One region of the Bradyrhizobium sp. S3.7.6 genome, then DNA from elsewhere that is predicted to be linked to it. Evidence: riboswitches for the same ligand, from Rfam matches in the RefSeq annotation. Region 1 holds a riboswitch; the other holds the start of a gene.

The links. A riboswitch is a leader RNA that binds a small molecule or an ion and turns the genes downstream of it on or off. The one in region 1 is predicted to bind glycine.
Region 2: another riboswitch for glycine. It lies ahead of gcvT (glycine cleavage system aminomethyltransferase GcvT); the one in region 1 lies ahead of ACVJ5M_RS18670 (D-amino acid dehydrogenase).

What each region holds. Positions count from the first base shown of each region.
Region 1 is NZ_JBSSEQ010000001.1:3,951,772-3,955,502, reverse strand. It holds gene ACVJ5M_RS18675 (M20/M25/M40 family metallo-hydrolase) at 1-736, shown strand, start outside; glycine riboswitch at 831-934, shown strand; glycine riboswitch at 938-1,052, shown strand; gene ACVJ5M_RS18670 (D-amino acid dehydrogenase) at 1,120-2,421, shown strand; gene ACVJ5M_RS18665 (ABC transporter permease) at 2,603-3,544, shown strand; gene ACVJ5M_RS18660 (ABC transporter permease) at 3,563-3,731, shown strand, end outside.
Region 2 is NZ_JBSSEQ010000001.1:3,790,344-3,794,074, forward strand. It holds gene gcvT (glycine cleavage system aminomethyltransferase GcvT) at 12-1,160, opposite strand; glycine riboswitch at 1,306-1,394, opposite strand; gene alaS (alanine--tRNA ligase) at 1,628-3,731, shown strand, end outside.

The DNA of each region.
Region 1 (3,731 bases):
CACCACGCCGCTGCCGATCACCGTGCTGTTTACGCCCGACGAGGAAGTCGGCACGCCCTCGACGCGCGACATCATCGAGGCGGAGGCTGCGCGCAACAAATATGTGCTGGTGCCCGAACCGGGCCGCGCCGACAACGGTGTCACCACCGGACGTTACGCCATCGCGCGTTTCAATCTGGAAGCGACGGGCCGGCCGAGCCATGCCGGCGCAACATTGTCGGCCGGACGCTCGGCGATCCGCGAGATGGCGCGGCAGATCCTCGCCATCGACGCGATGACGACGGAGGACTGCACCTTCTCGGTCGGCGTCGTGCATGGCGGACAATGGGTCAATTGCGTTGCCACGACCGCCACCGGCGAGGCGCTGTCCATGGCCAAGCGCCAGGCCGATCTCGATCGCGGCGTCGAGCGGATGCTGGCGCTGTCGGGCACGACCAATGATGTCACGTTCAAGGTGACGCGCGGCGTCACGCGCCCCGTATGGGAGCCCGATGCCGGCACCATGGCACTTTATGAAAAGGCGCGCGGCATCGCCAAATCGCTCGGCACTGAGCTGCCGCATGCGAGCTCTGGCGGCGGCTCCGACGGCAACTTTACCGGCGCGATGGGCATCCCGACGCTCGACGGCCTCGGCGTGCGCGGCGGCAACGGCCACACGCTCGAGGAGTTCATCGAGGTCGAGAGCCTGGTTGAACGCGGGCGCCTGATGGCCGGCTTGCTGGCGACGCTCGACTGACGACGCAGCCTTCGCACTGCACAATGCGTTGGCAGTCGCGGTTTAAATTTAGCCTTGTCTAAAAATGAGGCGCATCGTACTGCTCGATTGTCCACGCGACGATGCGGGAGAGATCGCAACGAGAGTTCAGGCTTTCGTTGCGGCGCCGACGGAGCAACCGCCCCGGAAACTCTCAGGCAAAAGGACCGTATCGTCAGGACGATCTGGAGAGAGGCGGCACGGCCAATGTGGTCGTGACGTCCACCGAAGGGGATAGTCCGGAGCTGACCTCGCCGAGGTCCGCGCCGGATCAAGCTCTCAGGTAACCGTGACAGATGGGGCGCCGCCAACGGCCTTTGGCCGGCGGTTAGCCGACTCTAACTCACGGGAGCCCCGAACCTGCCATGACCCATATCGCCATCATCGGCGCCGGCATCACCGGCGTAACGACCGCCTATGCCCTGCTCGAACGCGGATACAAGGTGACGGTGCTCGACAAGCACCGCTACGCCGCGATGGAGACGTCCTTCGCCAATGGCGGACAGCTCTCCGCCAGCAATGCCGAAGTCTGGAACAGCACCGCCACGATCCTGAAAGGCCTGCGCTGGATGTTCCGGCGTGATGCGCCGCTGCTGATGAACCCGCGGCCGAACTGGCACAAATATTCGTGGATGAGCGAGTTCGTCGCCAATATCGGTAACTACCGCGCCAACACGGTTCAGACCACGCGGCTCGCGATCGAAGCCCGCAAGCATCTGTTCGAGATCGCGGAGCGCGAAGGCATCGACTTCGATCTCGAACGCCGCGGCATCCTGCACATCTATCACGACAAGAGGGGTTTTGAATCCGGCCTGCAGGTCAATGCGCTGCTGAAGGAAGGCGGGCTCGATCGCCGCCCGGTGACGCCGGAGGAGATCCGCGCCATCGAGCCGACGCTGCGCAAGGACTATTTTGGCGGCTTCTACACGCCGTCGGATGCGACCGGCGATATCCACAAGTTCACGCGCGGACTTGCGGAAGCCTGCAAGCGGCGCGGCGCGACCTTTATCCACGAAGCCAACATCGATTCCATTGCCCAGGCAGGTGGCGGCTTTGTCATCGGCTGGGCTGATCTTTCGGCCAGTGATGCTGTCGCATCCGCGCGCGGCATGCTGAAGGCGGATGGCGTCGTGGTCTGCGCCGGTGTGGCCAGCCGCCACTTCGCCGCCCTCCTCGACGAGCGCGTCAACGTCTATCCGGTGAAGGGCTATTCGATCACCGTTCAGCTCGACACTGCCGCAAGCCGCAATGCGACGCCGACCGTGAGCCTGCTCGACGAAGCCGCCAAGATCGTCACCAGCCGGCTCGGCGCCGATCGTTTCCGCGTCGCAGGCACCGCCGAATTCAACGACTTCAACCGCGACATCCGCGCCGACCGCGTGCAGCCGCTGGTCGACTGGGTGCGCAGCAACTTCCCCGGCGTCGAAACGTCCAAGGTCGTGCCTTGGGCCGGGCTGCGGCCGATGATGCCGAACATGATGCCCGTGGTGCGCGCAGGACGGATGCCGGGCGTGTTCTTCAACACCGGTCACGGCCATCTCGGCTGGACCTTGTCGGCGGCGACCGCGCAGATGATTGCCGGGACCATCGACGGCTGGCGCGGGCTCAACGCACCGCCGACCGCACCCTCACTCAGGGTTGAGCGCGAGTTCCGCCATGCATCCTGAGTGGCCGATATCGGAGGCTCGGCGGCCTCTTGCGACCGCCCTGCCCTTGGCACACAATTTGCCCCGAAAGGTCGGCTTCTCCGGCCGGCTTTCCAGCCCGAGTGACAGGCGTGCATGATAGACAGAACCGATTCCACAGGGGCCTCTCGGCCCCACAAGTTCCGCAGCCGGAGATAGGTGCATGCTAGGTTATCTCATTCGCCGCGTTCTGGCCGCGGTGCCCGTGATGGGCGTCGTCGCGCTGTTCGTCTTCCTGCTGCTGCGGCTGACGCCGGGCGATCCCGCCGCCATTCTCGCCGGCGATAACGCCACGCCGGAACGGCTGGAACGCATCCGCGACTCGCTCGGCCTCAACGAACCGCTGATCGTGCAATTCATCACCTGGGTGAACAAGCTGCTGCACGGCGATCTCGGAACGTCGCTGATCTCCAACCTGCCAGTCATGAAGATGATCAGCCAGCGCGTCGAGCCGTCGATTTCGATCGCGCTCTCGACGATCATTCTCGCCGTGATCGTCGCCGTGCCGCTCGGCGTCATCGCGGCGTGGAAGCACGGCACCTGGATCGACCGTTTCGTGATGGGCCTCTCCGTGCTCGGCTTCTCCGTGCCGGTGTTCGTGGTCGGCTATCTCCTGATCGAGGTCTTCGCGATCGACCTGCGCTGGGTGCCGGTGCAGGGCTTCCGCAGCATCTTCAACGGCTTTGGACCGTTCTTCGAGCGCATCATCCTGCCGACCTGCGCGCTCTCGTTCATCTACATCGCGCTGATCGCGCGCATGACGCGTGCGGCGATGCTCGACGTGCTCGGTGAGGACTACGTCCGCACCGCCCGCGCCAAGGGCATCAACGAGGTCGCCGTGATGATGCGCCATGCGCTGCGCAATGCCGCGGTGCCCGTCATCACCGTAATCGGCACCGGCTTTGCGCTGCTGATTTCCGGCGTCGTCGTCACCGAGAGCGTGTTCAACATCCCCGGCATCGGCCGCCTCACGGTAGACGCTGTGCTGGCGCGCGACTATCCGGTCATCCAGGCGATGATCCTGCTGACGTCGCTGATCTATGTCGTCGTCAATCTCCTGATCGACGTCGCCTATACGCTGCTCGATCCCCGGATCCGGTACTGAGGCAAGGATACCAACAATATGTCCGTCGATAGCCTCCCCCAGTCGTCCATTCCGATCACGTCGCCACTGCGGCCGCGTTTCGGATTCCTCACCTCGACGCCGATCATTGCGGCGGCCACGATCCTGCTCGCGCTGATCGTGCTGGTCTCGATCCTGGCGCCGCTGATCGCGCCGCACGATCCGGTCC
Region 2 (3,731 bases), 160 kb from region 1:
TTTCTCAGTCCTCAGCGTTTGTAGGTGTTTTTCACGAAAGGCATGGCGGCGACCGTGAGCGGCAGCCGCTGGCCGCGCACCTCGGCGAAGAGTTTTGTATCGAGCGCGCTCGATGCCGTGGGCACATAGCCCATCGCGACCGGCGCATTCAGGCTCGGGCCGAAACCGCCCGAGGTGACCTTTCCGATCGGCTCGCCGCCGGCGTCATCCGCAAACAGCAGCGCGCCCTCGCGCACCGGCGCGCGGCCTTCCGTGCGCAGGCCGACCCGGCGGCGGCTCGCGCCGTGATCGAAATGGGCGAGGATCGCATCAGCGCCGGGAAAACCACCGGCGCGGGCGCCGCCGCTGCGGCGGCTCTTCTGCACCGACCATTCCAGCGCGGCCTCGACCGGCGTGGTGGCGGTGTCGATGTCGTGGCCGTAGAGGCAGAGCCCGCCTTCCAGCCGCAGGCTGTCGCGGGCCCCTAAGCCGATCGGCATCACGTCGGGATTGTCCAGCAGCGTTTTGGCGAGGCGCTCGGCATCGGCCGCGGGGACCGAAATCTCGAACCCGTCCTCGCCGGTGTAGCCGGAGCGCGAGACGAAGCAGTCGAGACCGGCGACCTTGTGCGGGCCGGCATCCATGAACTTCATGGAGGGCGCCTCTGCACACAATTTCGCCAGCACCGCTTCCGCCTTCGGGCCCTGCAGCGCGATCAGGGCGCGGTCTTGAAGCGAATCGATGATGCAGTCGTCCGCGAGATGCGCGCGCAGATGCGCTTCGTCCGCTTCCTTGCAGGCGGCGTTGACGACCAGGAACAGGTGGTCGCCGAAATTGGCGACCATCAGATCGTCGAGAATCCCGCCGTCCGGATTGGTGAACTGGGCATAGCGCTGCCGTCCCGGGGCAATCGCCACGATATCCTGCGGCACCAGCCGTTCCAGCGCGCGGGCAGCGTCCTCGACCTTGCCCGACTTCGGCCGAAGCGCGAGCTGGCCCATATGGGAGACGTCGAACAGGCCGGCGGAGGAACGGGTATGGAGGTGCTCTTTCAGGACGCCCGCGGGGTACTGTACGGGCATGTCATAGCCCGCGAACGGCACCATCTTGCCGCCGAGGGAGACGTGAAGCCCGTGAAGGGGCGTATGTTTGAGGGAATCTTGGTCGTCGCGCGCAAGCATCACGGGGCCCTCGGTGGTTCCCCGGGGACGATTCCCCGGTAGCAACCAGTCGAAGCCCCATCTGTCGCTGTGCCTGAGAGTATTATCCCGTCGGCGGACGCAGTCCGGGTCTTATGCCCGTCGGCGCCTCTTTCCAGATGTCGTCAAAGCCACGCGGTCCTTTTGCCTGAGAGTTTCCGGGGCGGTTGCTCCTTCGGCGCCGGCACCAAAGCCGGTCTCTCCCGACGTGGCCGTACGATACAGATGGGTACAGACCACAGGCCGGCCAAGCCTGTCAACGCGCACCTGGCGCCTTTCAACGGGATTGCAAACGGGATTGCGCGCCTGCGGCAACTCACTGATCTCCTTGCACAGTTTCTGGACAGCGCAGCTGGCCTTGTCTAAAAGCGCTTTGACCCGCAGATATCAGCCCAAATGCCCGGTTTGGATGGCGTATCGCGGGTCCAAGCACACCCGATTGGATGAACATGAGCGGCGTCAACGAGATCAGGTCGACCTTTCTGAACTTCTTTGCCGAGAACGGCCACGAGATCGTGTCGTCCTCGCCATTGGTGCCGCGCAACGACCCGACGTTGATGTTCACCAATGCCGGCATGGTGCAGTTCAAGAACGTCTTCACCGGCGTCGAGAAGCGGCCGTACCAGCGCGCCACCACGTCGCAGAAATGCGTGCGCGCCGGCGGCAAGCACAACGACCTCGACAATGTCGGCTACACCGCGCGCCATCTCACCTTCTTTGAGATGCTCGGCAATTTCTCGTTCGGCGACTATTTCAAGGAGCGGGCGATCGAGCTGGCCTGGACCCTGATCACCCGGGAGTTCGGGCTCAAGAAAGACAAGCTGCTCGTCACCGTCTACCACACCGACGACGAGGCGGCCGGGTTGTGGAAGAAGATCGCCGGCTTCTCCGACGACCGCATCATCCGCATCCCGACCTCGGACAATTTCTGGGCGATGGGCGACACCGGCCCGTGCGGCCCGTGCTCGGAGATCTTCATCGATCGCGGCGATCACATCTGGGGCGGACCTCCGGGCTCGCCGGAAGAGGATGGCGACCGCTTCCTCGAATTCTGGAATCTCGTGTTCATGCAATACGAGCAGGTGACGAAGGAGGAGCGCGTGGATCTGCCGCGTCCCTCGATCGACACCGGCATGGGGCTGGAGCGCATGGCCTGCATCATGCAGGGCGTCGACAGCGTGTTCGAGACCGACCTGTTCCGCCATCTGATCGACGCGACCGCGTCCGCGCTTGGCAGCGGGCCGAACGAGCAGACGGTGGCCTCGTTCCGCGTCATCGCCGACCATCTGCGCTCCTCGGCGTTCCTCGTCTCCGACGGCGTGCTGCCCTCGAACGAGGGCCGCGGCTATGTGTTGCGCCGGATCATGCGCCGCGCGATGCGCCATGCGCAGCTGCTGGGGGCCAAGGAGCCGCTGATGCATCGGCTGGTCTGGGCGCTGGTGCGCGAGATGGGCCAGGCCTATCCCGACCTGATGCGCGCGGAAAACCTGATCGAGGAAACGCTGCGGCTGGAAGAGACCCGCTTCCGCAAGACGCTGGTGCGCGGCCTTGCCATCCTCGACGAGAAGAGCGCGTCCCTGAAGAAGGGCGACATGTTCGACGGCGACGTCGCCTTCACGCTGTACGACACCTACGGCTTCCCGCTGGATCTCACGCAGGATGCGCTGAAGTCGCGCGGCATCGGCGTGGATCAAGCTTCGTTCACCGACGCGATGGAGCGCCAGAAGGCCAAGGCGCGCGAGTCCTGGAAGGGTTCGGGCGAGGCGGCTTCCGAAGCGATCTGGTTCCCGCTGCGCGAGAAGCTCGGGGCCACCGAATTCCTGGGCTATGAGACCGAGAGCGCCGAAGGCGTGGTCTCCGCGCTGGTGAAGGACGGCCAGGAAACCGCGAGCCTCAAGGCCGGCGAGACCGGCGCGATCGTGCTCAACCAGACGCCGTTCTACGCGGAGTCCGGCGGCCAGGTCGGCGACACCGGCGTGCTCAGCGGCGAGGGCGGCATCAAGTTCCGCGTTACCGACACGCAGAAGAAGCTCGGCGATCTCTTCGTCCACGTCGGCACCGTCGAGAGCGGCGAGCTGAAGCTCGGCACCGCGCTGCAGCTAGAGGTCGATCACGGCAGGCGCACCTCGATCCGCGCGCACCATTCGGCGACGCATCTCATCCACGAGGCGCTGCGCCAGGTGCTCGGCGACCACATCGCGCAACGCGGCTCGATGGTCGCGCCCGACCGCCTGCGCTTCGACTTCGTGCATCCGAAGCCGATCACGGCGGAAGAGCTTGCCCGCGTCGAGGACATCGCCAACGACGTGGTGCTGGAGAATGACGAGGTCACCACGCGCGTCATGGGCGTGGACGAGGCCCGCGAGGCCGGGGCGCGCGCCCTGTTCGGCGAGAAATACGGCGACGAGGTCCGCGTCGTCTCGATGGGCAGGACCGCGCGGGAGCGCGGCGCCAACGCGCTCGGCTGGTCGGTCGAGCTCTGCGGCGGCACCCATGTGAAGCGCACCGGTGACATCGGCCTGATCACGCTGACCGGCGAGAGCGCGGTCGCCT